4 regions of the Streptomyces sp. YIM 121038 genome follow, and region 3 is predicted to be linked to each of the others. Evidence: riboswitches for the same ligand, from Rfam matches in the RefSeq annotation. Region 3 holds a riboswitch; each other region holds the start of a gene.

Region 1 (7,644 bases), 1.2 Mb from region 3:
AGGGGTGCTGGTCCGCGGCCGGGGCGCGGGTGGCTTCGGCCGCGGGGGTGTGCGTGGCGGCGGGCGCCGTGCCGTCCGCCGGGGCGTGCGCGGCGCTGTCCGACGAGGGGTGTGCTGAGCCGTCCGCCGGGGTCTGCATGGGGCCAGGGTACGGGTCGCGCGGGCGCCGGGCCCGGGGCAATGTAGGAGGGGTCGAAGGCGCTCGGGTGGCGGGACGCGGCCCGTGGGGCAGCGCTCCGCCGGTCCTGCGGGAGCACCCGGGTCGGCATGAGACACTGGTCTAGACAAGTGTGAGACACCTGGAAGGGCAGCAACACATGGCTGAGCGCCGCGTCAACGTCGGCTGGGCCGAGGGCCTCCACGCCCGGCCCGCCTCCATCTTCGTCCGTGCGGCCACGGCCTCGGGCGTCCCCGTGACGATCGCCAAGGCCGACGGCAACCCCGTCAACGCGGCCTCGATGCTCGCGGTGCTCGGCCTGGGCGCGCAGGGCGGCGAGGAGATCGTGCTCGCTTCGGACGCCGAGGGTGCGGACGCCGCCCTGGACCGGCTGGCGAAGCTCGTCTCCGAGGGCCTCGAGGAGCTCCCGGAGACCGTCTGACACGGTCGGACAAGCGTGCCGGAACCGCGTGAGCCACTGGGTGGCCGCGCGGCTCCGTCGTGTTTTCGGGGGTGCGCCCCGAGGCTTTTCGGGGGGGGTGCGCCCCGAGGCGCGCCCCCGCGGAGTGCCGTCCGGCGAACGCCCCGGGTGAATTCACGAGCCGGTGGCGCACCACCGGTGGCACAAAGGCAGCACCTGCGGCAAGTAAATCCGGCGGGGAATTCCCACGCGGGCATGCCCGGCTTTCACGACGCCGCGCATGAGGTCGCGTACGCGCACTTCGGGTACGTGCACTCCGCATATGAGCCCTGCATACGAGTCCGGTGGACGAGTCCCGCGTACGGGATACGGGTCCCGTGTACGAGGCCCCTGTTAATCCTGAGTACGAGGCCCCTGTTAGTCCCGTGTACGGGGCGCCTGTTAATTCCGTACGCCTACTTTGTTGACGGCGCGTTGCGAACCCCTCACACGCCCGGCGCGCGGCCGGTACGCGGACGCCGTGCGCTCGGCGTGCAGGAGCGTGAGCGCGCGGGCCCGGTCCGCGTCCTGGCGGGCGACCGCGTCGACGACCGCGGCGTGCCCGCTCCACAGGTCCGTGGCCGCGGCCTGCGCGTCCGCCACGTACATCCAGGCGACCTTGTGGCGCAGCTGGGTGAGCAGGGCGATGAGGCCGGGGCTGCCGGAGGCCTGGGTGAGCGTCTCGTGGAACCAGCCGTCGAGCGCGCGCAGGTCCTCGCCGCCGCGCCGGGCCCGCTCCTGGCCGAGGCGCACGAGGCCGCGCAGGACCTTCAGATGGGCTTCGGTGCGGCGCTGGGCCGCGCGGGCGGCCGCCAGCGGCTCCAGGAGCGTACGGACCTCCAGGAGGTCGGCGGCGTCCTGCTCGGTCGGCTCGGCGACGCAGGCGCCCGCGTGCCTGCGGGTGACGACGAAGCCCTCGGCCTCCAGGGTGCGCAGGGCCTCGCGCACGGGGACGCGCGAGACGCCGTAGCGGCGGGCGAGGAGTTCTTCGGTGAGCCGCGTGCCGCGTTCGTAGACACCGGAGACGATGTCGTCCCGGATGGCCGTGCAGACCGAGTGCGCGGGAATGCGCATGACGGACCTCCGCTTTAATGCCCGCGAAACGCGTCGCGCGACGCGTTGAAGACGCTGGTGCGGCGACTCCATGGACGCTGCCACGACGGACTCTATTGCAGATGGCCGCATTTTCCGATGGGGCACCGGAATCCATGGATATCTTTTGGCCAAAGGTGTGCGCAGCGGCACGCTTACCGGTCGTGGGCGCTTAGGGCCCGAGCCGTGCCCCGATGCCGAAAGCCCCGGCTCGGTGAGCCGGGGCTTTCGGGACGTGCGCGGGCGCGGGGCGTTCGCGCCGTCGACGCGTCAGACGCCCACGCCGTGGGAGCGCAGGTACGCGATCGGGTCGATGTCCGAGCCGTACTCGGCGCCGGTGCGGGCCTCGAAGTGCAGGTGCGGCCCGGAGGAGTTGCCGGTGGAACCGGAGAGGCCGATCTGCTGGCCGGGGGTGACGGCCTGGCCGACCGTGACGCTGAGGGACGACATGTGGCCGTACTGGGTGTACGTGCCGTCGTTCATCTTGATCACGACGTTGTTGCCGTAGGCGCCGCCCCAGCCCGCCTCGACGACGGTGCCCGCGCCGACCGCCTGCACCGAGGTGCCGGACGCGGCGTGGAAGTCGATGCCGGTGTGGCTGCCGGAGGACCACATGCCGCCGCCGGCCTTGTAGGAGGTGGAGACGTAGGAGCCGGCGACCGGGGCGACGTAGGCGTTCAGGCGCTTGCGCTCGGCGTCACGGGCGGCCCGCTCGCGGGCCCGCTCCTTGGCCTCCTTCGCCGCCTTGGCCTTGGCCTCCTTCTCGGCCTTCTCCTTCGCGGCGGCCTCGGCCTTGCGCTTCTGCTCGGCGGCCTTCTGCCGCGCCGCCTCTTCCGCCTTCTTCTGGGCGGCGGCGTCGTTGGCGGCCTGCTTCTGGGCGGCGGCCTGGGCGTCGATCTCGTCGGCCAGCGTGTCGTTGATGGCGATGGCCTGCGTGAGGCCGGTGCTCGCGTGGTCCGCGGAGCCGTCGGCGGCGAGGGCCGGAGCGGCCAGGCCCGAGATGACACCGGTGGTGGTGAGGGCGGCGACGCCCGCGGCGCTGGCGGTGGTGCGCGTGATGCGGCTCGGACGGCGGTGCTTGCCGGTCGGGCGGATGAGCGCCATGAAGCGGCTGGTCCTTTCCTTCCTTCTCGCCTACCGGGTTAGCTGACGGGTTCGGAGCAGGAAGGTCTCCTACGGACTCCTCGCCTCGCGGCAAGGGGACCGATTCACCCCAGGGGACGTGTGGGTCCCCGGCTCCCCTGGCTCACGCCGTACGGGGACTCGGCGATGACTGTCCGGTGCCGCGGGCGCGGCGTACTGCGTGACGTACAGCCGCACTGACGCTAAACGCCTCATCTTTCAATCGACAAACGGATCCTGCCTTTTGTAGCGCACGCCACACGGCAGACGCCCAACCTCCATGTCAATTCGGACATATGGCAGCATGCAGGGACCCCGGAGGCTTCCTGAGCCTCCGGGGCCCCTGGGGTTACGCGGCGTTCATTCCGGTTTGCCCGTTGCGGCCTGGTGAGGCCGGTTCATGGCGTGTGTGCCGCAATCAGCCGGTGACAACCGTCACTTCGCCGATGCCGAGGGCCCTGACGGGCTCCTCGATCTGCGCGGCGTCACCGACGAGCACCGTCACCAGGCGGTCGCTCGGGAACGCGCTCACGACGGCCGCGGTGGCCTCCACCGTGCCCGTCCCGGCCAACTGCCGGTACAGGCTCGCCTGGAAGTCGTCCGGCAGCTCCTGCTCCACCTGGTCGGCGAGCGTCGCGGCGACCGCGGCGGCCGTCTCGTACTTCAGCGGGGCCACGCCCACCAGGTTCTGCACGGCGACGTCGCGCTCGGCGTCGGTGAGGCCCTCGGCGGCGAGGGTGCGCAGGACCTTCCACAGGTCATCCAGCGCCGGGCCCGTGTTCGGCGTGTCCACGGAGCCGCTGATGGCCAGCATGGCGACGCCCGGGGCGCCCTCCGGGGACCGCGGGGCCGCGGAGCGCAGCACCTGGCTGAAGGCGCGCACGCCGTACGTGTACCCCTTCTCCTCGCGCAGGACGCGGTCCAGGCGCGAGGTGAGGGTGCCGCCCAGGCAGTACGTCCCGAGGACCTGCGCCGGCCAGACGATGTCGTGCCGGTCCGCGCCCACGCGGCCGATGAGGAGCTGCGTCTGGACGGCGCCGGGGCGGTCCACGATGACGACGCGGCCGGTGTCGTCGGCGGTCACCTGGGACATCACGTGCGGCTCCGCCGACCCGCCCGTCCAGGCGCCGAGGGTGTCGGCGATGACGGCGTCGAGGTCCGTGCCCGTGAGGTCGCCGACCACGACGGCGGTGGCCGTGGCGGGGCGCACGTGCTTCTCGTAGAAGGCGCGTACGGCCGCGGAGTCGATGGCGGTGACCGTCTCCTCGGTGCCCTGGCGCGGGCGCGACATGCGCGAGGTGGCCGGGAAGAGCTGCTTGGCCAGCTCCTTGGCGGCGCGGCGCGCGGGGTTGGCGGTCTCGTGCGGGATCTCGTCCAGGCGGTTGCGGACGAGGCGCTCGATCTCGCCGTCCTCGAAGGCGGGCGCGCGCAGCGCGTCGGCCAGCAGGCCCAGGCCCTTCGCCAGGCGGGAGACGGGCACTTCGAGGGAGAGCCGGACGCCGGGGTGGTCGGCGTGCGCGTCCAGCGTGGCGCCGCAGCGGTCCAGCTCGGCGGCGAACTCCTCGGCGGAGTGCTTGTCGGTGCCTTCGGAGAACGCCCGCGCCATGATCGTGGACACGCCGTCCAGGCCCTGCGGCTCGGCGTCCAGGGGCGCGTCGAGGTGGACCTCGACGGCGACGAGCTGCTGGCCGGGGCGGTGGCAGCGCAGCACCGTCAGGCCATTGGCCAGGGCGCCGCGCTCGGGGGCCGGGAAGGCCCAGGGCTTGGCCGTGCCCGCCTGGGGCTGCGGGTGGAACTGCATCTTCACGGACGTCTCAGCCTCACTCACTTCGCCGCCTCCTCTTCCTGCTGGGTCTCGGCGGCTTCCTGCTGGGGCGCGGCGGCCGTGCCGTCGGCGTCCTCCGCGGCGGCCACCGGCTCGTACACCAGGACCGCGCGGTTGTCGGGGCGCAGGCGCGCCTTGGCGACCTCCTGGACCTCGGCCGCCGTGATGTCGAGGACGCGCTGGACCGCGGTGAGGGCGAGCTGCGGGTCACCGAAGAGGACGGCGAACCGGCACAGTTCGTCCGCGCGGCCCGCGACCGTGCCGAGGCGGTCGAGCCACTCGCGCTCCAACTGGGCCTGGGCCCGTTCCATTTCCTCCGGAGTGGGGCCCTCCTCGGCGAACCGGGCGAGCTCCTCGTCGACGGCGGCCTCGATGACGGGGACCTCGACGTCGCCCGAGGTCTTCACGTCGAGCCAGCCGAGGGAGGGCGCTCCGGCGAGCCGCAGCAGGCCGAACCCGGCGGTCACCGCGGTGCGGTCGCGGCGCACCAGGCGGTTGTAGAGCCGCGAGGACTCGCCGCTGCCGAGCACCGTCAGGGCCAGGTCGGCCGCGTCGCACGCGCGCGTGCCGTCCTGGGGCAGGCGGTAGGCGGCCATCAGGGCGCGGGCCGGGACGTCCTCCTCGACGACCTCGCGCAGCTCCTCGCCGATGCGCTCGGGCAGCGAGCCGTCGCGCGGCGGCTGCTTGCCGTCGTGCCCGGGGATGGAGCCGAAGTACTTCTCGACCCAGGCGAGCGTCTGCTCCGGGTCGATGTCGCCGACCACGGACAGGACCGCGTTGTTCGGCGCGTAGTACGTGCGGAAGAAGTTCCGGGCGTCCTCCAGGGTGGCCGCGTCCAGGTCGGCCATGGAGCCGATCGGGGTGTGGTGGTAGGGGTGGCCCTCCGGGTACGACAGGGCGGTGAGCTTCTCGAAGGCCGTGCCGTAGGGGACGTTGTCGTAGCGCTGGCGGCGTTCGTTCTTCACCACGTCGCGCTGGTTCTCCATGGACTCCTCGTCGAGTGCCGCCAGGAGGGAGCCCATCCGGTCCGCCTCCAGCCACAGGGCGAGCTCCAGCTGGTGCGCGGGCATGGTCTCGAAGTAGTTCGTGCGCTCGAAGCTGGTGGTGCCGTTCAGCGAGCCGCCGGCACCCTGCACCAGTTCGAAGTGACCGTTGCCGTGCACCTGCTGCGAGCCCTGGAACATCAGGTGCTCGAAGAGGTGAGCCAGACCGGTGCGCCCCTTGACTTCGTGGCGCGAGCCCACGTCGTACCAGAGGCACACCGCGGCGACCGGGGTCAGGTGGTCCTCGGAGAGCACCACGCGCAGGCCGTTGGCAAGGCGGTGCTCGGTCGCTGCCAGACCGCCGGAGCCTGCCGCGGCTGTGGCCGTGTGACCCATGGGCATGTACGTCCCTTCGATCGCTGAATCCTCAATAGCTTTTGCCGGTCCTGACACTGTATGCAAGCCCGCAGACCCCTGGCGAAGTTCCCGTTCCGCGCTCCGGGTCGTCGGTGTTCGCCGTGGGCGTGATCGCGACGGGGCGCGCGTGGGCGTGTGCGGTGCGCCGGGGCCCGCGGCGGGGCCCCGGCGCCGCCGGGTTCCTACCTCTGCCCCGCCCGGTCCCGCCCCGGCTCCGCCCCGGTTCGCGGCGCGGAACGGGGGCGCCGCGCGGCCGTGGCGTGCCCGCGCCACGCCGCCGACCGCCTGGTCGGCGCGCGGGTGGGCCCGGGTCGTGGTCGGGGTTGTCAGTGGGACGGTCCACAATGGTCGGCGTCAGATCCCGCACTTGTTGGTGAAGGAGCCGCAGCAGCGATGGCCCGCCGCAGCACGAAGACCCCACCGCCCGACGACTCGTTCGAGGAGAAGATCCTCGACATCGACGTCGTCGACGAGATGCAGGGCTCCTTCCTCGAGTACGCCTACTCGGTCATCTACTCCCGCGCCCTGCCCGACGCCCGCGACGGCATGAAGCCGGTGCAGCGCCGCATCGTCTATCAGATGAACGAGATGGGCCTGCGCCCGGAGCGCGGCTATGTGAAGTGTGCCCGCGTCGTCGGCGAGGTCATGGGCAAGCTGCACCCGCACGGCGACGCGTCCATCTATGACGCGCTGGTCCGCATGGCGCAGCCGTTCTCCATGCGCCTGCCCATGGTCGACGGCCACGGGAACTTCGGCTCGCTGGGGAACGACGACCCGCCCGCCGCGATGCGGTACACGGAATGCCGCATGGCGGACGCCACGTCCCTCATGACGGAGTCGATCGAAGAGGACACGGTCGACTTCACGCCGAACTACGACGGCCAGGAGAAGGAACCGGTAGCCCTCCCGGCGGCGTATCCGAACCTCCTGGTGAACGGCTCGTCCGGCATCGCCGTAGGCATGGCGACGAACATGCCGCCGCACAATCTCAGCGAGGTCATCGCGGCCGCCCGGCACCTCATCAAGTACCCGGGCGCCGACCTCGAGACGCTCATGAAGCACATCCCGGGCCCCGACCTGCCCACCGGCGGCCGGATCGTCGGCCTGTCCGGCATCCGGGACGCGTACGAGACGGGGCGCGGCACCTTCAAGATGCGCGCGACGGTCGCCGTGGAGGCCGTGACCGCGCGCCGCAAGGGCCTGGTCGTCACGGAGCTGCCGTTCAGCGTCGGCCCGGAGAAGGTCATCTCCAAGATCAAGGACCTGGTGGGGTCCAAGAAGCTCCAGGGCATCGCCGACGTCAAGGACCTCACCGACCGCGCGCACGGCCTGCGCCTGGTCATCGAGATCAAGAACGGCTTCGTCCCGGAGGCCGTCCTGGAGCAGCTGTACAAGCTGACGCCGATGGAGGAGTCCTTCGGCATCAACAACGTGGCGCTGGTGGACGGCCAGCCCCTCACGCTCGGCCTCAAGGAGCTCCTCGAGGTCTATCTCGACCACCGCTTCGACGTGGTGCGCCGCCGCAGCGAGTTCCGCCGCGGCAAGAAGCGCGACCGGCTGCACCTGGTGGAGGGCCTGCTCATCGCCC
Region 2 (7,644 bases), 1.7 Mb from region 3:
GCCAAGGGCAAGACGGGCATCCCGGGTGAGCGCAAGGCCGAGCTGATGACGCATCTGCTGAACATCGACCCGCCGGACCACACCCGGCTGCGCCGCCTGGTGTCGAAGGCGTTCACGCCGCGCCGCGTGGCGGAGTTCGAGTCCCGGGTGCAGGAGCTGACGGACCAGCTCATCGACGGGTTCGCGGAGCGGGGCGAGGCCGACCTCATCCACGAGTTCGCGTTCCCGCTGCCGATCTACGCCATCTGCGACATGCTCGGCGTACCGCGCGAGGACCAGGACGACTTCCGGGACTGGGCCGGGATGATGATCCGGCACGGCGGGGGCCCGCGCGGCGGCGTGGCGCGCTCGGTGAAGAAGATGCGCGGCTACCTCGCCGAGCTCATCCACCGCAAGCGGGAGTCCCTCGCGGACGAGGGCGACGACGACCTGATCTCCGGGCTGATCCGCGCCTCCGACCACGGCGAGCACCTCACCGAGAACGAGGCCGCGGCGATGGCCTTCATCCTCCTCTTCGCCGGCTTCGAGACGACCGTGAACCTCATCGGGAACGGCACGTACGCCCTGCTCACCCACCCCGAGCAGCGGGCCCTGCTGGAGCGCTCCCTGGCCGCGGGCGACACCGGCCTCCTCGCCACGGGCCTGGAGGAACTCCTGCGCTACGACGGGCCCGTGGAGCTGGCCACCTGGCGGTTCGCCACCGAGCCGCTGCGCATCGGCGGCCAGGACGTCGCGGCGGGCGACCCGGTGCTCGTCGTGCTCGCCGCCGCCGACCGCGACCCCGACCGCTTCGCCGAGCCCGACCGCCTCGACCTGTCCCGCCGCGACAACCAGCACCTCGGCTACGGCCACGGCATCCACTACTGCCTCGGCGCCCCGCTCGCCCGCCTGGAGGGGCAGACCGCCCTGGCCACCCTGCTGCGCCGCCTGCCCGACCTGCAACTGGCCTCGGCCCCGGAGGAGTTGAGGTGGCGCGGCGGGCTCATCATGCGGGGCCTCAGGACGTTGCCGGTGCGTTTCACACCCGCCCCGCGGGCCACTCGTGCTGATGGGCCGTCAACAATGTGACTTTCGCGTGATCTCGGCTGAACCGACTTGTGACTGGCGTTCGAGTGCCGCTACGTTCACGACGGCCCGGCACCCGCGCGCTCGCGCGCTCGCGCCGCGCCCGACCTGTCGTCCACGAAAGGCACCTGCATGCTCTCCGGCCAAGGCCGTCACCGTCGCCCCCGCCAGGTCCCGGCGATCCTCGTCACGGCGGGCGTCACCGGATCCGCCATCGCCATCCCGCTCCTCGGCGCGTCGAGCGCGAGCGCGGCGGACGCCGAGACGTGGGACAAGGTCGCGGAGTGCGAGAGCGGCGGCGCGTGGAGCGCCAAGGGCAGCGGCTACTACGGCGGCCTCCAGCTCACCCAGGACACCTGGGAGCGGTACGGCGGCCTCTCCTACGCGCCGAGCGCCGACCAGGCGAGCCGCTCCCAGCAGATCCACGTCGCCGAGAACGTGCTCGCCGACCGGGGCCCCGACGCCTGGCCGAACTGTGCCCCGGCCGCGGGCCTGACGAAGGGCGGCGAGGCCGCCGACGTCGACCCGGGCCTGCCGACGTCCCCGCCGCGCCCCGCGGACTCCGACGGGTCCGCCGCGTCCGGCAAGGACGAGGGCAAGGAGAAGGACAAGGACGAGGACAAGGGCGAGAAGGGCAAGGCCGGGGAGAAGGACGCGAAGGGCGAGCGCGAGGGCGCCGCCACGGACGCGGACGGCTCCGAGAAGGCCGAGAGGCCCGGCAGTTCCGCCGACGCGCGAGACAAGAGTCACGAAACGGACAGCCGGGACGGCGACGCCGACCGCGCCGACGAGGGCGGGAAGAGCGACGGGCGCGGCGGCAAGCACCGCAAGCCCGCCGCCGACGGCTCCGACAAGTCCGGTGCGGACGACAGCGCTTCGCCGCGGGAGTCCGACAGCGCCGGGCCCGGCGCGGACGACGCGCCCCGGGACGGCTCCGCCGGCCGCCACCGCGGCGACCGCGCCGACGAGAACGCCCCGTCCGGCGACACCGGCCCCGGGCGCCACGCCTCGCGCGGCGACGCGCGGGACGTCCCCGGCACCGAGCGCGCCGCGGGCACGTACACGGTCCGCTCCGGTGACAACCTCTCGGCGATCGCCGACAGCCACGACCTTGACGGCGGCTGGACGGATCTGTACGCGGGCAACAAGAAGACCGTGGGCTCCGACCCGGACCTCATCCTCCCCGGTCAGCGGCTCGAACTGGGGGCGGACGGCAAGGAAGTGACTGAGGGGAAGCCGGGCGGGAAGTAGGCCGAAAGCCCGGCAGTTCGCGATGAATGTCCGGTTTAAAGACGGTGAGAGGCAAGTGAGAGATGGGTCTCAGAAGCCCTGATCGTCTTTGAAATTCGGATGATTGCCTGACTACGGTCATGACCGCTCGCCACAGCGGGCCCCGCCGGTCGGTACGCCGAATCCTGCCAACGGCCGGACGGGAACAGTCGTCGCTTCGAGCGCCGAAGGCAGGAGCGGGGGACCCAAGGTAAGTGCCGGGCCCGGACGTTGAGCGGTCGCCAGACCGCGGGACGCACGGACACGGCTAGGGGTGAAGTCGCGCGCTAGGACGTGCGGCCGGGCACTCACCCGCCCGAACCCGACAGCTCACCTCGCAGGCGTCGGTGAGGGGATCACTTCATGCTGCGTTCCGGCAAGGGCAAGCACCGTCGTCCGACCAAGCTCGACAAGGCCACCCGCGCCGCCACCGTCGTCGGTGTCACCGGTGCCGCTGTCGCCGCCCCGCTGATGGCCGCCGGCACGGCCAACGCCGCCACTCCCGCCGAGTGGGACCGCGTCGCCGCGTGCGAGTCGGGCGGCAACTGGTCCATCAACACCGGCAACGGCTACTACGGCGGCGTGCAGTTCTCCGCCTCCACCTGGGCGGCGTACGGCGGCACGAAGTACGCGCCGACCGCCGACAAGGCCTCCAAGGCCCAGCAGATCGAGATCGCCGAGAAGGTCCTCGCGGGCCAGGGCAAGGGCGCGTGGCCGAAGTGCGGCGTGGGCCTGTCCGGCTCCCCGTACACCGGCGGCGGCTCCTCCGGCGGTGGCCAGCAGCAGCCGCAGCAGCAGAACAAGCCGCGGCCCCAGCAGCAGGCGCAGCCGCAGCAGCAGGCCGCTCCCAAGCCGCAGGCGCAGCCGCAGCACCAGCCGCAGCAGGCCGCCCCGCAGGTCGAGAAGAAGACCGTCCAGACCCCGACCGGCAAGGTCGTGAAGAAGGGCGACGGCGAGTACAAGGTCGAGTCCGGCGACACCCTGTCGAAGATCGCCCAGGAGCACGACGTCAAGGGCGGCTGGCAGAAGCTGTACCAGCTGAACGACGACATCGTCTCCGACGCCGACTTCATCTACCCGGGCCAGCAGCTGCACCTCAGCTGACCCGCCCCGGCCCCGGCAGCGCCCGGAGCCGCCCCGTCCCCATGGGCTACCGCCCCGGTGCGCGTCCCCCCGCCGCACCGGGGCGGTACCTTTTTGTCCGGTAGTTTGTTTGCTGAGGGAACTATCCGCGTTCGGCCCGTCGGCCCGTCCATGTGCTGGGCGGTCGGATGGCCGATGCCCCGGAGCCGGTTAGGCTCGTGTCGCAGGGGCCAGCGCGGCCCCTAGTACCCCCGCGTACCCCGCGTCACATCCCATAAGGAGATGCTCGTGCCGTCCATCGACGTCGTCGTAGCCCGGGAAATCCTGGACTCCCGAGGCAATCCCACGGTCGAGGTCGAGGTCGGCCTCGACGACGGCTCCACCGGCCGTGCCGCCGTCCCGTCCGGCGCCTCCACCGGCGCCTTCGAGGCCATCGAACTCCGTGACGGAGACGCCAACCGCTACGGCGGCAAGGGCGTGGAGAAGGCCGTCCTCGCCGTCATCGAGCAGATCGGCCCGGAGCTCGTCGGCTACGACGCCACCGAGCAGCGCCTGATCGACCAGGCCATGTTCGACCTGGACGCCACGGACAACAAGGGCTCCCTCGGCGCCAACGCCATCCTCGGCGTCTCCCTCGCCGTGGCCCACGCCGCCTCCGAGGCCTCCGACCTGCCGCTCTTCCGCTACCTGGGCGGTCCGAACGCGCACCTGCTGCCGGTGCCGATGATGAACATCCTGAACGGCGGATCCCACGCGGACTCCAACGTCGACATCCAGGAGTTCATGATCGCCCCGATCGGCGCGGAGTCCTTCTCCGAGGCCCTGCGCTGGGGCGCCGAGGTCTACCACACGCTGAAGAAGGTCCTGAAGAACAAGGGCCTGTCCACCGGCCTCGGCGACGAGGGCGGCTTCGCGCCGAACCTGGAGTCCAACCGCGCCGCCCTCGACCTCATCGTCGAGGCCATCAAGCAGGCCGGTTACGTCCCGGGCGAGCAGATCGCGCTGGCGCTCGACGTCGCCGCGTCCGAGTTCTACAAGGACGGCTCCTACGAGTTCGAGGGCAAGTCCCGCTCGGCCGCCGAGATGACCGACTACTACGCCGAGCTTGTCTCCGCGTACCCGCTGGTCTCCATCGAGGACCCGCTGTACGAGGACGACTGGGACGGCTGGAAGATCATCACCGAGAAGCTGGGCGACAAGGTCCAGATCGTCGGCGACGACCTCTTCGTCACCAACCCCGAGCGCCTCCAGCGCGGCATCGACGAGGACGCCGCCAACGCGCTGCTCGTCAAGGTCAACCAGATCGGCTCGCTGACCGAGACCCTGGACGCCGTCGAGCTGGCCCAGCGCAACGGCTTCAAGTGCATGATGTCCCACCGCTCCGGCGAGACCGAGGACGTCACCATCGCCGACCTCGCCGTCGCGGTGAACTGCGGCCAGATCAAGACCGGCGCCCCGGCCCGCTCGGACCGCGTCGCCAAGTACAACCAGCTGCTGCGCATCGAGGAGATCCTCGACGACGCCGCGGTGTACGCGGGCCGCAGCGCGTTCCCGCGCTTCAAGGGCTAAGGCCTAGCCAGTCGTACGTACGTCCCCGTACTCGGTCCCGTACCGTGTGCGGGGACGTACGCACGTAGTGGGGAGGCGGACATGGCAGTGAAGAACCGCGACCGGTTCTCCACCGCGACGCGGCTCAAGCTGCTCGGCGAGCAGACCGCGCAGCGCGTCTACCGCTCCCAGACCAAGCGCCAGGCCCGCCGCTCCCGGCTCACCGGGCGCGCGGCGCTGCTCGTCCTCGTGGTGTGCTCGCTGGTGGTCGCGCTCGCCTACCCGATACGGCAGTACGTCGCGCAGCGCGCCGAGATCGCCGAGCAGCGGCAGAAGCAGGCCGAGCACCGCGAGAACGTCGAGCGCCTGCGCGACGAGAAGGCCCGCTGGCAGGACGACGCCTACGCCGAGCAGCGCATCCGCGACCGGCTGCACTACGTGATGCCCGGCGAGACCGGCTTCACGGTGATCGACCCCCAGGCCGCCGAACGCCACCGCCCCGACGGGGGCGGCACCGACCGGCCCTGGTACTCCAACGTCTGGGACGGCATCGACAAGGCGGACGGCTCCGGCGCCGCGGGCCGTCCCGACGACAACTGATCCGACCCTCGCACCCACCGAAAGACAGGCATGGAAACGCCCCCGCCCCAGACCGAGTCCACCGCGCCCACGGACGCCGACATCGCCGCGTTCCAGGAGCAGCTGGGCCGCCCGCCGCGCGGCCTGCGGGCCATCGCGCACCGCTGCCCCTGCGGGAACCCGGACGTGGTCGAGACGGCCCCCCGTCTGGAGGACGGCACGCCGTTCCCGACGACGTTCTATCTGTCGTGCCCGCGCGCGGCCTCCGCGATCGGCACGCTGGAGGCGAACGGCGTGATGAAGGAGATGACGGAGCGGCTCGCGACCGACCCGGAGCTCGCCGCCGCGTACCGCGCGGCGCACGAGGACTACATCGCCCGGCGCGACTCCATCGAGGTCCTGGAGGGCTTTCCCTCGGCCGGCGGCATGCCGGACCGCGTGAAGTGCCTGCACGTCCTGGTCGCCCACTCCCTGGCCGCGGGCCCCGGCGTGAACCCCCTGGGCGACGAGGCCATCGCCATGCTCCCGGAGTGGTGGCGCAAGGGCCCGTGTGTCTCGGGCGACGCCTGCTGAGCCGCTTCCCCGCTGTGGGCAGTCGTTCCGCAGGGCGGAACGGGTGGGCACAGCCCCCCCGCTGCCCCCTACCCGTCAACGCAAAGGAGCACCCAGCGTGACCCGCGTGGCCGCCATCGACTGTGGCACGAACTCGATCCGCCTCCTCGTCGCGGACGCGGACCCGCGGACCGGCGAGCTCGTCGACCTCGACCGCCGCATGCAGATCGTCCGCCTCGGACAGGGCGTGGACAAGACGGGCCGCCTGGCCCCCGAGGCCCTGGAGCGGACCTTCGCGGCCTGCCGCGAGTACGCCGCCGTCATCAAGGAGCACGGCGCGCAGCGCACCCGCTTCGTGGCGACCTCCGCGTCGCGCGACGCGGAGAACCGCGAGGAGTTCGTCCGCGGCGTCCTGGACATCCTCGGCGTCGAGCCGGAGGTGATCAGCGGCGACCAGGAGGCGGAGTTCTCCTTCACGGGCGCCACCAAGGAGCTGACGGGCCGCGCCGACCTGGAGACGCCCTACCTCGTCGTGGACATCGGCGGCGGCTCCACGGAGTTCGTCGTGGGCGACGGCAGCGTACGGGCGGCCCGCTCCGTGGACGTCGGCTGCGTCCGCATGACCGAGCGGCACTTCGTGCGCGACGGCGCCGTCACCGACCCGCCGACCGCCGAGCAGCTCGCCGCCGTCCGCGCGGACATCGCCGCGGCGCTCGACCTCGCCGAGGAGACGGTCCCGCTGCGCGCGGCGCGGACCCTGGTGGGGCTCGCGGGCTCGGTCACCACGGTGGCCGGGATCGCGCTCGGCCTCGACGCGTACGAGTCCGCCGCGATCCACCACTCGCGCGTCTCGTACGAGCAGGTCAAGGCCATCGTGGAGCGGCTCACGCAGTCGACGCACGCCGAGCGCGCGGCGATCCCCGTGATGCACCCGGGCCGGGTCGACGTGATCGTGGCGGGCGCCCTCGTGCTGCTCTCGATCATGGAGCGGGTCGGTGCCCGCGAGGTGGTCGTGAGCGAACACGACATCCTGGACGGAATCGCCTGGAAGGTGGCGGAGGAGCTCGACGCCTAGCCCCCCGCGGGCCCCCTCGGCGAGGCCCCGCGGACCCTCTCGGCGAGGCCCGGTGGATCATCGCTTGAGCGGGGCGGATGTCGTTTGAGCAGCCGTCGGGCGGCTTCGGCGGCCCGGCGGCGACACTCCGTCGGGAAAGTTCGTGAAGTTCTTCACAAGGAAAACGGCCCTGTAGGGCGTGGTTCCGAGGAGTTTCGGGTCCGGAGGCGGGGTTTTGAAGGCGCGAGACTGACGTTCGCGGCGCATCGCAGGCGTTACAGGCGTGTGAACCGAGGAGTGGTTCACCCGGCGTTGCGGCCCGGAGTGGCTGCTCAAGAGGGGTTGACAACGACTCGCGGCACCGGCTGGTTCCCCTGAGGTGTCATGACCTCCGTCACGTGGGCGGCGAAGTGTAGCAGAGGCCCCACCCATCCTTGTGAAGGGGCGCACGAGCGACCCCCTCCGAGGGGGTGGATACTCAATGGCATGAGCAC
Region 3 (7,644 bases):
CAGACCGGCCAGTGGGCCACCCAGGTCTTCGACACCGGCGCGTACGACGCCACCGCCTGGAACGCGGACGGCGGCCACGAGCCGTACGGCGCGACGCCCGAGACGTACGGCACCGAGACCGCGGACGCGACCGCCGCGGCAGCCCCCGACGCGGGCGACGCCTACGAGAACGGCGACACCCTGTCCGGCGCGTACGGCCAACCGGCCACCGGCGAGCACGAGTTCACGGCCGACGACACGCCCGGAGACGCACTCGGCGACATCGAAGCGGATGCGAACCCCGGCGAGCACGCCCCCGCCGAGCGCCCCCGCTCCGCGCGCGCCGCCGCCCCGCGCACCCGCACCCGGTCGCGCCGCTCCCCCGCCAAGCGTTCCGCGCTGCTCACCGTCGCCGTGCCGTCGGCCTGTGTGATGGGCGTCGCGGGAGTGGCCGCCGCGTCGGTGAGCGGCCTCAGCGGAGGCGACGACGACACCAAGGAGACGCGGGCGGCCTCCGCCCCGGACACCGCGTCCGTGCAGCCGTCCGCCGCGAACAACAAGCTCGACACGCAGCTGGCCAACCTCTCGGCCGACGCGGGCGACTTCGCCGACCGCGCGAGCCGTACGCAGGAACGTATTGACCTCAAGGCCGCCAAGGACGCCGCCCACCGGAAGGCGGTCGCCGAGGCCGCGCGCAAGGAGCGGCTGCGCCCGAAGTTCGCGCTCCCCGTCGCCCAGCACGGCCTGAGCGCGTACTACGGCCAGGCGGGCATCAACTGGATGTCGCAGCACTCCGGCATCGACTTCCCGGTGTCGTACGGCACGCCCGTGATGGCCGCGACCGACGGCGTCGTCTCCACGAAGTGGAACAGCGCCTACGGAAACATGGCGATCGTGACCGCCAAGGACGGCACGGAGACGTGGTACTGCCACCTCTCCACGCACAAGATCTCCAACGGCCCCGTGAAGGCGGGCGACACCATCGCCTTCTCCGGGAACTCCGGCAACTCCACCGGCCCCCATCTGCACTTCGAGGTGCGCCCCGGCGGCGGCTCGGCGATAGACCCCCTGCCGTGGCTGCGCAGCCACGGCCTGGACCCGACGTAGGCGGACGCGAGCACCGCCGCCCCCTCGTGGAGGCGGCCGGGGCCCCCTCCACGAGGAGTCGCTCAGAGCTTCTCGACCGGCGCGTACCGCAGCAGCAGGCGCTTCGGCTTCTCCCCGCCGAAGTCCACCGTCGCCTCGGCGTTCGCCCCACTGCCCTTCACGCCGACCACCGTGCCGAGGCCGAACTGGTCGTGCGTGACGCGGTCGCCCACGGCGAGCGAGACCACCGGCTTCTCCGCTGCCCGGCGCGTGGCAAAGCCCTGCGCGCCCCCCGCGCGCGAGCGCGACGACGACAGTGAGGACGCCACTCCCCCGGCGGGCCCCGACGAGGCGGGTGCGCCGACGGAACCCGTCCGCTTCCACTCCAGGTGGGTCGCCGGGATCTCCTCAAGGAAGCGCGACGGCGGGTTGTACGACGGCTGGCCCCAGGCGCTGCGCATCGAGGACCGCGTGAGGTAGAGCCGCTCCCGCGCGCGCGTGATGCCGACGTACGCGAGGCGGCGCTCCTCCTCCAGCTCCTTGGTCTGGCCGAGGGCGCGCATGTGCGGGAACACGCCGTCCTCCATGCCCGTCAGGAACACGACGGGGAATTCGAGGCCCTTGGCGGTGTGCAGCGTCATCAGCGTGATGACGCCCGAGCCGTCGTCCTCCTCGTCCGGGATCTGGTCGGAGTCGGCGACGAGCGCCACCCGCTCCAGGAAGTCCGACAGCGACCCCGCCTCGCCCTCCTGGCGCTCCTGCTCGAACTCCAGGGCCACGGCGGCCAGTTCCTGGAGGTTCTCGATGCGCGTCTCGTCCTGCGGGTCCGTGGAGGACTGCAACTCGGCCAGGTACCCGGTCCGTTCGAGCACGGCCTCCAGGACGACCGCCGGGCCCGCGCCCGACTCCACGACGGTGCGCAGCTCCTCCATGAGCGTGTTGAACCGCTTGACGGCGTTCACCGAGCGGGCCGCCATGCCGTACGCCTCGTCCACGCGGCGCAGGGCCTGCGGGAAGGAGATCTTCTCGCGCTGCGCCAGCGCGTCGATCATGGCTTCGGCGCGGTCGCCGATGCCGCGCTTCGGCACGTTCAGAATGCGGCGCATCGGTACGCCGTCCTCCGGGTTGGCGAGAACCCGCAGGTAGGCCAGGACGTCGCGGACTTCCTTGCGCTCGTAGAAGCGGACGCCGCCGACGACCTTGTAGGGCAGGCCGACGCGGATGAAGATCTCTTCGAAGACACGCGACTGCGCGTTCGTCCGGTAGAAGATCGCCACGTCGCCGGCCTTCGCGTCGCCCGCGTCCGTGAGGCGGTCGATCTCGTCGGCGACGAACTGCGCCTCGTCGTGCTCGGTGTCGGCGACGTAGCCGGTGATGCCGGCGCCCGCGCCCGCGTTCGTCCACAGGTTCTTGGGGCGGCGGCTCTCGTTGCGCTCGATGACCGCGTTGGCGGCGCTGAGGATCGTCTGCGTGGAGCGGTAGTTCTGCTCCAGGAGGATCGTGGTGGCGTCCGCGTAGTCCTCCTCGAACTGGAGGATGTTGCGGATCGTGGCGCCGCGGAAGGCGTAGATGGACTGGTCGGCGTCACCGACCACGCACAGCTCGGCGGGCCCCTCGCCTTCCTCGCCCTCCGCCGGAGCGGGGCCGACCAGCTCGCGCACCAGCGCGTACTGCGCGTGGTTCGTGTCCTGGTACTCGTCGACCATGACGTGCCGGAAGCGGCGGCGGTAGTGCTCGGCGACGTCCGGGAAGGCGCGCAGGAGGTGCACCGTCGTCATGATCAGGTCGTCGAAGTCCAGGGCGTTGGCCTCGCGGAGGCGCGACTGGTACATCGCGTACGCCTGGGCGAGGGTCTTCTCGAAGCCGTCGGCGGCCTGGGCGGCGAAGTCCTCCTCGTCGATCAGCTCGTTCTTCAGGTTCGAGATCTTGGCGCTGAAGGACTTCGGCGGGAACTTCTTCGGGTCCAGGTCGAGGTCCCGGCAGACCAGGGCCATCAGGCGCTTGGAGTCCGCGGCGTCGTAGATCGAGAACGAGGACGTGAAGCCCAGCTTCTTGTACTCGCGGCGCAGGATGCGCACGCACGCGCTGTGGAACGTCGACACCCACATCGCGCCCGCGCGCGGGCCGACGAGCTGCTCGACGCGCTCCTTCATCTCGCCCGCTGCCTTGTTCGTGAACGTGATCGCGAGGATCTGGCCGGGGTGCACCCCGCGCTCGGCGAGCAGGTACGCGATGCGGTGGGTCAGTACGCGGGTCTTGCCGGAGCCCGCGCCCGCGACGATGAGCAGGGGGGAGCCCGCGTGCACGACGGCCGCGCGCTGGTTCTCGTTCAGCCCGTCGAGGAGCGCCGCCGGGTCGAGGGCCGGGCGGGGGGCGCCGTCCCGGTAGTACCCGTCCCGGGGTGCGGGCGCGTCGAACCTCCCGTCGAACAGGTCGTCCGGAATCGGCTCCGGAGCGCTGTCCTCGGGCGGCGGCGGGGGCTCCTCCTCAGCGCCCTGCGAGGGCTTGAGGTCCGCCAGGAAGCTGTCGTCAAAGAGGCTGCTCATCGCCTCCCGAGTCTAGGCGGCCCCACTGACAAACCACCCCGGGTTCCGGCCACCGCCGCGGCCGCCCAGCGCCGTCCACGGGGTGCCACCGGGCGGTCACGCCGGGCCACGCCGCAGGTGAGCCGCGTCGCGGCGGCGCCGGGGAGGACACGGAGGTGCGGAAAGTCACGAAAACGTATCGGGCATATCGAACATCAATCTTCCCCCGCGCCACAGGAGTTGGCTAGCGTGCTCCGCGGGCCGCACGTCCCCCCAAACCGGCGAACCACGCCGGGCCGCGCGGCCTCCGCCGAGTCCGCCGCGCGCCGATCCCGACGCGCCCGGAGCCGGGGACCCACCATGATCCTGGGGTGAATCCGTCCCGCTGCGCCTCGCACGGGCCGGTAGGGCAGCCCTTCCGAACCGCCCGAACCCGACAGCTAACCCGGTAGGCGGTCCACGGAAGGAGTCGCCTCCCTTGGCGTCGCACCGCAAGCCGCGCACCCGCTCCCCCCTGGCACGCAGCGCCCCCGCACTCGGCATCACGACGGCCGCGCTGACCTCCGTAGCGCTCCTGTCACAGAGCGCGAACGCGGCACCGTCCGCTCCCGCGGAGCCCACCAGGCCCGCCGAACCGAGTCTCGAAGAGGTCCAGAAGAAGGTCGACGACCTCTACCACCAGGCGGGCGTGGCCACCCAGAAGTACAACTCGGCGAAGGAGCGCACCGACAAGCAGCGCAAGCACGTCGACAAGCTCCTGGACGACGTCGCCGAGCGCACGGACGACCTGAACGAGGCCCGTCGGCAGCTCGGCTCCTTCGCGGCCGCCCAGTACCGCACCGGCGCCGTCTCCGAGACCGCCGCCCTGATGCTCGCCGACGACCCGAAGGGCTTCTTCGACCAGAACCACCTCGCGGACCGGCTCACCAACCGCCAGAAGAAGGCGGTCGACGACTACCAGACGCGGCAGGTGGCGGCCACCAAGCAGCGCGCGAGGGCCACGAAGGGCCTGAAGACGCTCAGCGACTCCCGCGACGAGCTGAAGTCGAGCAAGCGGACCGTCCAGACCAAGCTCGGCGAGGCCCGCACCCTCCTGTCGAAGCTGACCGCCGAGGAGAAGGCGCGGCTCGCCGCGATCGAGAAGCGGAAGGAGGAGGCGGCCCGGCGCAAGGCCGCCGAGCTGGCGCGCAAACAGGCCGAGGAGGAGCGCAAGCGGAAGGCGGAGGAGGCCCGGAAGGAGCGGGAGCAGGGCTCCGGCGGCGGCTCGGGGACGGGGGCCGGGTCGGGTGCCGGTACCGGGTCCGGCTCCGGTACCGGCTCGGGATCGGGTTCCGGCTCCGACTCTGACTCCGGTTCGGGCTCCGGTTCCGGTTCGGGCTCCGGAAGCACGGACGGCGGGTACGCCGCGAAGGCCGAGAAGGTGATCGGCTTCGCCGAGAAGCAGATCGGCAAGCCCTACGTATGGGGCGCCACGGGCCCCGGCTCCTACGACTGCTCCGGGCTGACGCGGGCCGCGTGGAAGACCGCCGGGATCTCACTGCCCCGCACCACCTGGGACCAGGTGAAGGTCGGCACGACGGTGCCCACGTCCAGCGCCAAACGCGGTGACCTGGTCTTCTTCTACGACGACATCAGCCACGTAGGGATCTACATAGGCAACGGCAAGATGATCCACGCCCCCAAGCCGGGCGCGAACGTACGCGTCGAGTCGATCTACTACATGCCGATCCACAGCGTGGTCCGGCCCGCCTGACCCCGCCCCTTAGGAGGGCGACACGTTTTCGGCCCTCTACGTAGAAGTCGCTCTTCTACGTAGAGGGCCGAAAACGCGGGCAGCGGGCGCTTACGTCCACAGGACGGCGATGCTACGTCCACAGGACGGCGATGAAGATGTTCGCCGTCGTCAGCGCGCCGACCGCGCCGAACATCGCCTTGTCCACCTTCTCCTCGTCGCGCTTCAGGTACACGAGCCCGAGGATCACGACGAGGACCGCCATCTTGATGCCGATCTTGAGGTTGTTGACCTCGTTGTCGTCGGCCTGGTTCAGGCCGACCAGGGCCACGCCCGTGATCAGCATGGTGAGCGCGCCGTGCAGCATCGGGGGGCTGAAGCGGGCCGTCCCGGCACCCATCGCCTTCATCTGGGTCAGGAAGCCGCCCAGGAGCGAGGCGATGCCGATGATGTGCAGGCCGACGAAGAGATGGATGAGTACGTCCATGGGGCGGAGCCTAACCGGGCCCGTATCACCCCCCTTCAGGCAGGTGGACCACAAACACCACATCGGTCACAGGAACGGGTGAAGCGGGTGCCGACCGGCCGCCGGAGCGGTCGCGCCCGGTCACGAGCGGGCCGCGGGCGCCACTTCCGCACAACAGGTCACGACCCGGTGACGGCGAGGTTTAGCGTCCATGACCGGTGACCGGCTCCTCACCGTCGTCCGGACCAGGGACGGCAGCCGGACATCACCGCCGAGAAGTCCGGCGGCGCCCCGTTCCCCCTGTGCGCGGCGCCGCCGGACCCGTAACCGGACCTGGCCACTGTGGAAGGACGTGGAGCCTCCGTGGCACAGCACCGCAAGCCGAAGCAGCGCTCGCTCAGCGGCCATACGGCCCGTACCGCCGCCACCCTCGCCCTCGCGTCGGCCGCCACGGCGACCGCCTTCGAGGGCACCGGACACGCCGAACCGCGGCTCACCCCCGGTGAGGTGCAGGCCAAGGTCGACAGGCTCTACCGCGAGGCCGAGGTCGCCACCGAGAAGTACAACGGCGCCAAGGAGAAGGCCGACCGGGCCGAGGAGTCCCTGCGGGACCTGCGCGACGAGGCCGCCCGCAAGACGGAGCGGCTCAACTCGGCGCGCCAAGGGCTGGGCTCACTGGCCACCGCCCAGTACCGCGCCGGAGCCGTCGACCCGTCCGTCCAGCTCGCGCTCTCCGCCGACCCGGACGCCTTCCTCGACCGGGCCACCCGCGCCGACCGCGCGGGCCGCCGCCAGGCCGCCGAGGTCGCCGACGTACGGCGCCAGGTCAGGGAGCTCGACCAGCTCCACACCGAGGCCGACGACACTCTCGGGGACCTCAAGTCCCGCCAGGCGGACCTGAGGAAGCACAAGAAGACCGTGACCGGCAAGCTCGGCGAGGCCAAGCGGCTGCTCGCCCGGCTGACCGCCGACGAACGGGCGCGCCTCGCCCGCGCCGAGCGCGGCGAAGACGGCCCCGGCACAGCGGACTCGGACGGCTCGGACGGCTCCGACGGCTCCGGCCGGGCCTCCCGGGACGACGCACGTGGCGCGGCCCCGGCGGGCGCCGTGAAGGCCCCCGACTCCCGCGCCGCGAAGGCCGTCTCGTACGCCTACAAGGCGCTCGGCAGCCCCTACGTCTGGGGCGCCACGGGCCCGAACGCCTTCGACTGCTCCGGCCTCACCCAGGCCGCCTACCGCGCGGCGGGCGTCTCCCTGCCGCGCACGACCTACGCCCAGATCGACGCGGGCCGCCGCGTCGGACGCTCCGAACTCCAGCCGGGCGACCTGGTGTTCTTCTACTCCGGCATCAGCCACGTCGGCCTCTACGTGGGCAACGGCCAGATGATCCACGCCCCCAACCCCAGCGCTCCGGTCCGGCTGGCCCCCATCGACCAGATGCCGTTCGCGGGGGCCACACGGGTGGCGTGAGGGCCGCGCGGGAGCGGGACGAGCGGGACTAGCCGCCGGACGGCCGCGGGGCGGGCAGGGCGCCGGAGCGGGGCGGGCGCCGGAGCGGAGCGGGGCGGGCGTCTGAGCGGGGCGGGGCGGGCCCGTCAGACGAGTCGCCGGGCCGTCGCCCACCTCGTCAGCTCGTGCCGGTTCGACAGCTGGAGCTTCCTCAGGACCGCCGACACATGCGACTCGACCGTCTTCACGGAGATGTACAGCTGCTTGGCGATCTCCTTGTACGCGTACCCGCGCGCGATGAGGCGCAGGACCTCGCGCTCGCGCTGGGTGAGGCGGTCCAGGTCCTCGTCGACCGGCGCCGCGTCCGTCGAGGCGAAGGCGTCCAGGACGAACCCGGCGAGGCGCGG
Region 4 (7,644 bases), 1.2 Mb from region 3:
CCCGGTCAGCTCCAGGTCGCCCACCGCGAGGAGCGCCGGAAGCTGCTCCAGGGTGCGGGCCGATGCGATCGGCGCCGCCACGGTCGGCTGCGCGGCGAGCCAGGCGAGGGCGACGGTGGCGACCTGCGCGTCGTGGGCCTCGGCCACCTCGTCGAGGGCCGTGAGGACGCGGCGGCCGCGCTCGGTGGCCAGATACTCGCCCGCCTTCTCGGCCCGGGCGCTGTCGACCTCCGTGCCCGGGCGGTACTTGCCGGTCAGGAAGCCCGCGGCGAGGCCGAAGTACGGGACGGCGGCGAGCCCGGAGCGCGAGGCGATCTCCTGGAGCGGGCCCTCGTAGGTGTCGCGCGAGACGAGGTTGTAGTGCGGCTGGAGCGCCACGTACCGCACCAGGCCCTCGCGGTCGGAGAAGTCGAGGGACTCCTGGAGGCGCTCGGGGGTGATGTTCGACGCGGCGATCGCGCGCACCTTGCCGGACCGCACCAGCTCGTCGAGGGCGGTGATGAACTCCTCGACGGGCACGGACGGGTCGTCGTAGTGCGTGTAGTACAGGTCGATGTAGTCGGTGCCGAGGCGGCGCAGCGACTCCTCGGCGGCGGCCTTGATGGTGCTCGCGGACAGGCCCTTGTACTCGGGCAGCGCGCCGACCTTGGTGGCGACCACGACGTCGTCGCGGTTGCCGCGCTCGGCCATCCACCGCCCGAGGACGGTCTCGGACTCGCCGCCCTTGTTGCCGGGCACCCAGAACGTGTAGGCGTCCGCGGTGTCTATGAAGTTGCCGCCCGCGGCGGCGTAGGCGTCGAGGACGGCGAAGGACTGGTCCTGGTCGGCGGTCCAGCCGAAGACGTTGCCGCCGAGGGCGAGCGGGAAGACTTCGAGGTCGGACGATCCCAGAGGGCGAAGAGTGGTCATACCGGCGCCAACATCCTTGCGAAGTCGGGAATTCCGGTGAGGGACGGCGGATTCCAGACAACGGATTCCAGGATGCGGAACCCGGTCGGGGAGGCCGCGGGACGCGGGAACCGGCGGCCCTGGCGTCGGGGGGTCGTCGCCAGGGCCGCCGGAGTCTGAGGACCCTTCGCGGTCAGCCGCCAGCCGTCGGCTCGCGGCCGTCGGGAGTCAGCGGCCGGGGGTCAGCGGCTAGCGGCCGTCGGAGGCCAGCGGCCGGAGGCCAGCCGTCGGCTCGCGGCCGTCGGCGGGGCGCGCGGCCACGGGGCTTCGCGGCGGGCGGGATCAGGGCGTCAGGCCCTTGCCGCGCAGCCAGGACAGCGGGTCGATGGCCGCGCCGCCGCCCGTCCTGACCTCCAGGTGGAGGTGGACCCCGGTGACGTTGCCCGTGCCGCCCATGCGGCCGATGACGTCGCCGGTGCTGACCTTCTGGCCCACGCTGACGGAGAGCGAGGACTGGTGGCAGTACCAGATCTCGGTGCCGTCATCGAGCTTCAGGACCGTGCGGTAGCCGTACGCGCCCGCCCAGCCGGCCTCCGTGATGGTGCCGGAGTGGACGGCCTTGAGCGGGGAGCCGTTGGGGCCCGCGAAGTCCAGGCCGGTGTGCCGCCCGGAGGACCACATGGAGCCGGAGTCGCCGAAGTGGGAGGTGAGGACGTACGAGGAGGCGGGGAGCGTGAAGCTCTTGGCGAGCTTCGCGAGGCGCTCGGCCTCGCGCTTCTTGCGGGCCGCCTCCTCCTTCTTCCGCTTCTCCTCCGCGGCCTTCGCCTTGACCTCGGCCGCCGCCTTGCCCTGCTGGGCCGTGGCGGTCGCGGCGGCCCTGGCCACGGCCGCGTCCTCGGCCTGCCTGCGCTGCGCGTCGTCCGCCTGGTGGTGCTGGTTCTCGGCCTGCTGGAGGATGCGGGCCCGCAGGGCCTCCCCCGCGTCCGTGGTGCCCCGCTCGGCGTCGGCGCCGGTGACGCCCGCGGAGCTGAGGGGCGCCGCGGCCGCGGCGGTGGCCGGGGCGGCGGTGTCGTCGCCGTCGACCAGGGCGCCGACGCCCGGCAGCGAGTCCGCGACGGACGCCAGGTCCGGCAGGGCGATGGAGACGGGCGGCTTGCCGCCCTGCGCGGTGGCGATGCCGCCCGCGCCGACGGCGGCGATGACGCCGACGCCGAGGACGGTGGAGCTGCGGGCGAGGCCGCCGCCGCCCTTCTTGTGGATGCGGTGCTTGCCGCGCACGGGGCGGACGGTCTCCGCGGTGGGGTTCCACTCCTCCCAGGAGGCCGGGGGCTCCTGGGCGGCGTAACCGGCATACCCGGCGGGCGCGGAGGCCTCGGCGTGGTCGGCGTGCCCGGTGTGTCCCCCGGGTCCTTCGCCGCCGTCGGCACCCTCGATGAGGCTGCCGTGGGGTATGTAGAGCGCTTCTGGGGCAGGCCGGTTGGACGCCACGGGGGCGCACTCCTTTCCTTCCTTCTCGCCTACCGGGTTAGCTGACGGGTTCGGAGCAGGAAGGTCTCCTACGGCCGCTGCTCGTGCACGGCGGATACGGGTCCGCGTGCGCGAGAGGCGTCCGATTCACCCCAAGATGGTGGTTCCCCGGCTCCCTTGCGGGATTAGGCGCGTGCGCGCGGAGCCGCCGGGTGTGACGGCTGGGACGACCGCGCTGCGTTATCGAACGTTAATAGACAGCGGGTCGGTATTCCAAGCTGTTCGGGTTGATCGTTAACGCTTACGCCACGAACACAACGGGACATCAAGGCCGGGAATAGGGCGAGTTGAGCGCGTGCCATGACGCTGCGCAGTGGAATCGATCTTCAGGTATGGATGACGGGTCGTCAGTTGCGCTGCGCTGGGGCTCCGTTCAGTCACGGGGTGTGACGGGCCGTCGTACGGCGAGGAGGGCCATGTCGTCGGTGGCGCCGCCGCCGGTGTGGTCGAGGACCTCGGCGACGAGCGTGGACAGGAGCGCGTCGGGGGCGTCCGCGCCCGAGAAGACGCGGCCGCCGAGCCGGGCCGCGGGGTCGTAGAAGACACCCCGCGCGTCCCGGGCCTCGCTGAGCCCGTCGGTGTGCAGCAGCAGCGTGGATCCGGGCGGGAAGTCGGTCTCGTCCGCGCGGTCGGGCCAGACGCCGAGGTCGCCCATGCCGAGCGGCAGCGCGGGTTCGGCGGGCGAGAGCACGCGCAGGCGCCCGTCGGCGCGCAGCAGCAGCGGCTCGGGGTGGCCGCGGTTGACCAGGCGCACGCTGCCGCCGCCGCGCGGGATCTCCGCGAGGACCGCCGTGGTGAACCCTTCGAAGGCGTCGAGCCCGTCGCGCCGCGTGCCCTCGCGCGCCAGGGCACGCTCCAGGCGCTGCGCCACGGCTTCCAGGGTGGCCTCCTGCTCGGCCGCCTCGCGGAAGGCGCCGATGACGACGGCGACGGCGGCCACCGCGCCCATGCCCTTGCCGCGTACGTCGCCGACGATGAGGCGGACGCCGTGCGGGGTGTCCTGCACCGCGTACAGGTCGCCGCCGATGAAGGCGTCGGCCTGCGCGGCCTCGTACCGGGCGGCGACGTCCAGGCCGCCGATGCGCGGGTCCGGCTGCGGCAGGACGGCCCGCTGCGCGGCCTCGGCGATGGAGCGGGCGGAGGCGAGGCGGGCGTCGCCGCGGCGGACGACGCGGTTGATCACGACGGCGAGGGCGCCGACGGTGAGCATGGTGACGAAGGAGGTGACGACCTCGACGTCCACGCCCGCGTGGTTGTCGATGCGCAGGGCGAGCACGGCGGCGCAGGACACGGCGGCCGTCGCCACGGTGGTGCCGAGCGAGAAGAACGGGGCCGCGATCAGGGGCGCGGCGGCGAACAGCGGGGACGCGGTGAACTGGGGCGGCGTGAGCGCGTCGAAGGCGACCCCGACGAGGATCAGGAGCGGGGGCAGCACGCGGGTGAGGGCCCGCTCGCGACGCGGTGCCCGGCCCTCAGCGCCCATGGCGCGCCCCCGGCCCGGCACCGGTACGGAGGTCCCCACCGCCCAAAGCAACCACCGCTCGACTCCCGCCGCAGACCCGCCGCATCGGCCCAAGGCTTCCCGCGTTGGGGCCCGGGGGCGACCCGGCGTGCTCCGAGTGGGTGATCCGGCGGGCAGCGTGCGCCCTGGCGCGGGGCGGTGGCGCGCCGACCCGCGCGGACGGCGTGCGCCCCGCCCGGCGGCGGCCTCTGGCACCGGCCCCTGACGGCGGCCCTGGCGGCGCCCCGTGCTCGCGGCGCTCCGGAGCCCCGGCGCCGCCCCGGGCCACCGGAACGCCGAAGGCCCGGAATCCCTGAGGATTCCGGGCCTTCGGCTCTTGAGTAGCGGGGACAGGATTTGAACCTGCGACCTCTGGGTTATGAGCCCAGCGAGCTACCGAGCTGCTCCACCCCGCGTCGGTGAACCCAACAGTACGCCATCAGGGGCACAGAACGCGAACTGGTACCCGAGGTGCCCTCCGCGCCTCAGGTGTTCTCCGCGTGCGTCAGCGTCTCCCAGGCCACGAACAGGTCGTCGGTGCCTTCCGGGCGCCGCTCCAGGGTGAGCTTCCGGGTGTTCGGCAGGTCCATGCCGAGGCGGCCGCGCAGATGGTTCAGGCCGACCTCCGTGTCGGGCCCGAGGTCGCGCTGGAGCCTGCCGCCGCACAGCCAGCCGGGTGCGGTGGCGCCGAGCTGGTAGCCGGAGTGGAACTCGAAGGCGGCCCGCAGCCGGTCCTTGACCTCGGCGTACAGGTCGACGCCCTGGTGCCAGGCCGTCTCGGCGATGTGGGCGGTGGCGGCCAGGGAGTACCCGGCGTGCTTGAAGTTGCGGCAGGTCTCCTGCGCGAGCCCGTCGGCGAACTTCTTCTGTCCGAACCAGTAGCGGCTCAGCTCTGCCGCCGTGTCGAGGTCGCTGCCCCGGGGCGCCACGGGCAGCGGTCCGTCGGACTTCAGATAGAAGTACGCGGGCACGCGGCCACGGAAGTGGCGCACCGCCTCCTCGAAGGCCGCGTGGTCGTCGAGGAACACCGCCATGCCGATGACGGCGTCGGCCATGACGAGGTCCCAGTTGCCGTTGGACTCGACCGAACCGGCCACGACCTGGGGCAGATAGGCGTTGCGGAGCATCCGCTCGAAGCGCAGCAGGTCGCCGTCGGCCCAGCCGTCGTAGGTGTAGCGCACGGCCTCGGCCGCGCGCGCCCAGGAGCTGGCGGCCCAGGCGGTCTGCAGGCCCGCGTTGGCCTCCGTGTGCCGGGTGACGACCCGGGCCCAGGCGTCCATGATCGCGATGGCCTTCTCGGCGTGGGCGCGGTCGCCGGTGACGTTGTAGAGCAGTGCCTGGGTGTACGCGGCCAGGGCGTCCTCGCGCTCCTCCACGCAGCCCTGGCCCGGCTCGTTGCCGGGCGGGCAGGCGACCACGGCGTACGGCTTCGGGCGGTAGTCGGCGGCCGCGTACTTGCTGGCGCGCAGCTGCTCGTACGCCGTGCGCCAGGGCTGCTCGCGGGCCGCGACGTGGGCGCGCACCCGGTCGAACTGGGCCTTGCTGACGAGGACACCCGGATGGCTGAAGGGCAGGTCGGCGCGGCGGGCGGGGGCGGTGGCCGCGTCGCCGGGCCCGTCGGAGCCGCCGCAGGCCGGGGCGGCGAGGGCGAGGAGCAGGGCGAGGGCCGCCCCGCGGATCCGGCGGCCGCGTATGCCCCCGCGGGGCCCGCGGGACCGGGCCCCTGGTTGTGCCTGAGCCGCCATGCCGCACCTCCGGATCACGTTCCACTGGCAGCGTGCCGCGGCGGCGCCGGGGGCGCAGGATTTGTTGGGCCGGTCGTGGGGCGCCCCGCCGCCGACGCGGGCGGCGAACCCGCGGGCAGGGCGGGCGGCGAACCCGCGGGCGCCGCGGGCCGCGTCCGGCCTGTGACCGTCGTCACCTGGATCTTTCGTCTTCCGTGTCATCCGGACGCGGGTCGGCGGGCGTATGCACGGTGAGACCAAGGAGATCCGGGAGCAATCTGTTGACCGTCGAGGAGTTCGAGGAGTTCTACGCGCACGCGGCCGCACGACTGACGGGGCAGCTGTACGTGATGCTCGGTGACCTGCACGAAGCGCAGGACGTCGTGCAGGAGGCGTTCGTCAAGGGCTGGAGCCGCCGGGGGCGGCTCGACCGCGACGGCCGCCCCGAGGCGTGGATCCGCACCGTCGCCTGGCGGCTCGCGGTGAGCCGCTGGCGCGGCGTGCGCCGCTCGGCGTCGGCCTGGCAGCGCAGCGGCGCCCCGCCGCACACCGAGGGCCCTGGCCCCGAATCGGTCGCCCTGGTCGAGGCGTTGCGCGAACTGCCGCCGCAGCAGCGGCGGACGCTCGCCCTGCACTACATGTGCGACCTCTCCGTCGAGCAGATCGCCGGGGAGACCGGCCTGTCCCCCGGCACGGTCAAGACCCATCTCTCCCGCGGCCGTGCCGCGCTCGCCCTCCGTCTGACAGACCCGCGTACCGAGGAGGCCCCCGGTGTCTGAACCGCACGACCCCCTGCGCTCGCTGTTCCAGGAGGCCGCCGACGCCGGCCGCGTCCGTGCCGGTGTGCCGCCCGTCTCCGTCGTCGTCCGGCGCGGCCGCCGGGCCCACCGGGTCTTCGTCACGGCCGTCGCCGTCGCCGCGACCCTGTTCGTCGCGGGCGCGGGCGCCCTGGCGCTGACGTACAGCTCCGAGCCGACGCCGCCCGCCACCGTCCCTTCGGGCCCCCAGTCGCCGACCGTGCCGCGCTCGCCCTCTCCCTCCCCTTCGCCCTCACCGACCACGGACGACCAGTCGCCGCCCCCGCCGAGCACGAGCTTTCCGCCGCCGGAGACCTCGGGCACGGCGCCGCAGCTCGGCGACCCGGAGAGCAGCGCGCCGCCGCGCACCCCCACGTATCCGCCGGAGAGCGGGGAGGCGCTCGGTACGGCGCTGGGGGCCGCGGGCTCCGACACGGGCTCCGACACGGGCTCCGACACGGGCTCCGACACGGGCTCCGACACGGGCTCCGGCACGGGCTCCGGCACGGGGGCGCCGCGGGGCTGATGCGCGGGGGCTCTTGAGCGCGGGGCCGCGCCTCGGCAGCAGCACCCCGCACCTACCCGCCGCACCGCCGCACGGACGCACGGCACCCCCGCACGCCCCAAAACACCCCAACCCACCCACGGAGGCACCGTCTTGTCCGTTTCCTCCCCGCCCCGGCCCCGGTCGCGGGCGGCCGCCTCCGTCCAGGTCCCCCGACGGCGCGGCGCCCCGCGGCGCGGCCGGTGGCGGCTGCTCGGCAAGGAGGACACGGACGTCCTCTTCCTCTACGTGGTCACGCGCGCGGGCCTGTGGACGACGGCGTACGGCGCCACCTGGCTGTTCCCGCCCGACTCCCGCACCCGCCACGCCGCGTCGCCGCTGTCCGCCTGGCAGCAGTGGGACTGGTGGCACTACCTGCGCATAGCCCAGGAGGGCTACTTCCCCGGTGACCTCCGCCCCGGGATGGAGGGCTGGGACAACCGGGAGGCCTTCTTCCCGGGCTTCCCGTTCACACTGCGCGCCGTCCACGCCGTCGTACCGGACTGGGCGGCGGCGGGGCTGCTCGTCTCCTTCGCCGCCGGGGCGGTGGCGGTCCTGGCCCTCGCCCGCATCGCCCGCGACCACGTGCCCCACCCGGACGCGGGCCGCAGGGCCGTCCTGTTCTTCCTCCTGTCGCCGTGCGCGGTCTTCCTCGCGGCGGGC

What was found. Region 3 has a riboswitch for cyclic di-AMP ahead of C9F11_RS25155 (C40 family peptidase). Riboswitches for the same ligand answer to the same signal wherever they lie in the genome.
Region 1: linked by a shared signal. The riboswitch ahead of C9F11_RS30245 (M23 family metallopeptidase) and the one ahead of C9F11_RS25155 (C40 family peptidase) in region 3 are both predicted to bind cyclic di-AMP.
Region 2: linked by a shared signal. The riboswitch ahead of C9F11_RS17195 (transglycosylase family protein) and the one ahead of C9F11_RS25155 (C40 family peptidase) in region 3 are both predicted to bind cyclic di-AMP.
Region 4: linked by a shared signal. The riboswitch ahead of C9F11_RS19630 (M23 family metallopeptidase) and the one ahead of C9F11_RS25155 (C40 family peptidase) in region 3 are both predicted to bind cyclic di-AMP.

The regions. Positions count from the first base shown of each region.
Region 1 is NZ_CP030771.1:7,007,406-7,015,049, reverse strand. Features, by position in the region: gene C9F11_RS30260 (bifunctional GNAT family N-acetyltransferase/acetate--CoA ligase family protein) at 1-139, opposite strand, end outside; gene C9F11_RS30255 (HPr family phosphocarrier protein) at 318-599, shown strand; gene C9F11_RS30250 (GntR family transcriptional regulator) at 1,020-1,691, opposite strand; gene C9F11_RS30245 (M23 family metallopeptidase) at 1,980-2,813, opposite strand; cyclic di-AMP (ydaO/yuaA leader) riboswitch at 2,826-2,988, opposite strand; gene C9F11_RS30240 (pitrilysin family protein) at 3,250-4,632, opposite strand; gene C9F11_RS30235 (pitrilysin family protein) at 4,656-6,041, opposite strand; gene C9F11_RS30230 (DNA topoisomerase IV subunit A) at 6,450-7,644, shown strand, end outside.
Region 2 is NZ_CP030771.1:4,119,841-4,127,484, reverse strand. Features, by position in the region: gene C9F11_RS17205 (cytochrome P450) at 1-1,068, shown strand, start outside; gene C9F11_RS17200 (transglycosylase family protein) at 1,198-2,316, shown strand; cyclic di-AMP (ydaO/yuaA leader) riboswitch at 2,508-2,693, shown strand; gene C9F11_RS17195 (transglycosylase family protein) at 2,698-3,438, shown strand; gene eno (phosphopyruvate hydratase) at 3,706-4,986, shown strand; gene C9F11_RS17185 (septum formation initiator family protein) at 5,068-5,565, shown strand; gene C9F11_RS17180 (DUF501 domain-containing protein) at 5,596-6,117, shown strand; gene C9F11_RS17175 (Ppx/GppA phosphatase family protein) at 6,215-7,171, shown strand; gene C9F11_RS17170 (NAD(P)/FAD-dependent oxidoreductase) at 7,637-7,644, shown strand, end outside.
Region 3 is NZ_CP030771.1:5,851,697-5,859,340, reverse strand. Features, by position in the region: gene C9F11_RS25165 (M23 family metallopeptidase) at 1-1,086, shown strand, start outside; gene pcrA (DNA helicase PcrA) at 1,149-3,611, opposite strand; cyclic di-AMP (ydaO/yuaA leader) riboswitch at 3,905-4,061, shown strand; gene C9F11_RS25155 (C40 family peptidase) at 4,069-5,343, shown strand; gene C9F11_RS25150 (hypothetical protein) at 5,456-5,809, opposite strand; gene C9F11_RS25145 (C40 family peptidase) at 6,152-7,258, shown strand; gene C9F11_RS25140 (response regulator transcription factor) at 7,384-7,644, opposite strand, start outside.
Region 4 is NZ_CP030771.1:4,679,466-4,687,109, forward strand. Features, by position in the region: gene C9F11_RS19625 (aldo/keto reductase) at 1-909, opposite strand, end outside; gene C9F11_RS19630 (M23 family metallopeptidase) at 1,231-2,376, opposite strand; cyclic di-AMP (ydaO/yuaA leader) riboswitch at 2,388-2,557, opposite strand; gene C9F11_RS19635 (PP2C family protein-serine/threonine phosphatase) at 2,789-3,898, opposite strand; tRNA gene C9F11_RS19640 (tRNA-Met) at 4,259-4,332, opposite strand; gene C9F11_RS19645 (alginate lyase family protein) at 4,402-5,661, opposite strand; gene C9F11_RS19650 (SigE family RNA polymerase sigma factor) at 5,922-6,419, shown strand; gene C9F11_RS19655 (hypothetical protein) at 6,412-6,963, shown strand; gene C9F11_RS19660 (mannosyltransferase family protein) at 7,192-7,644, shown strand, end outside.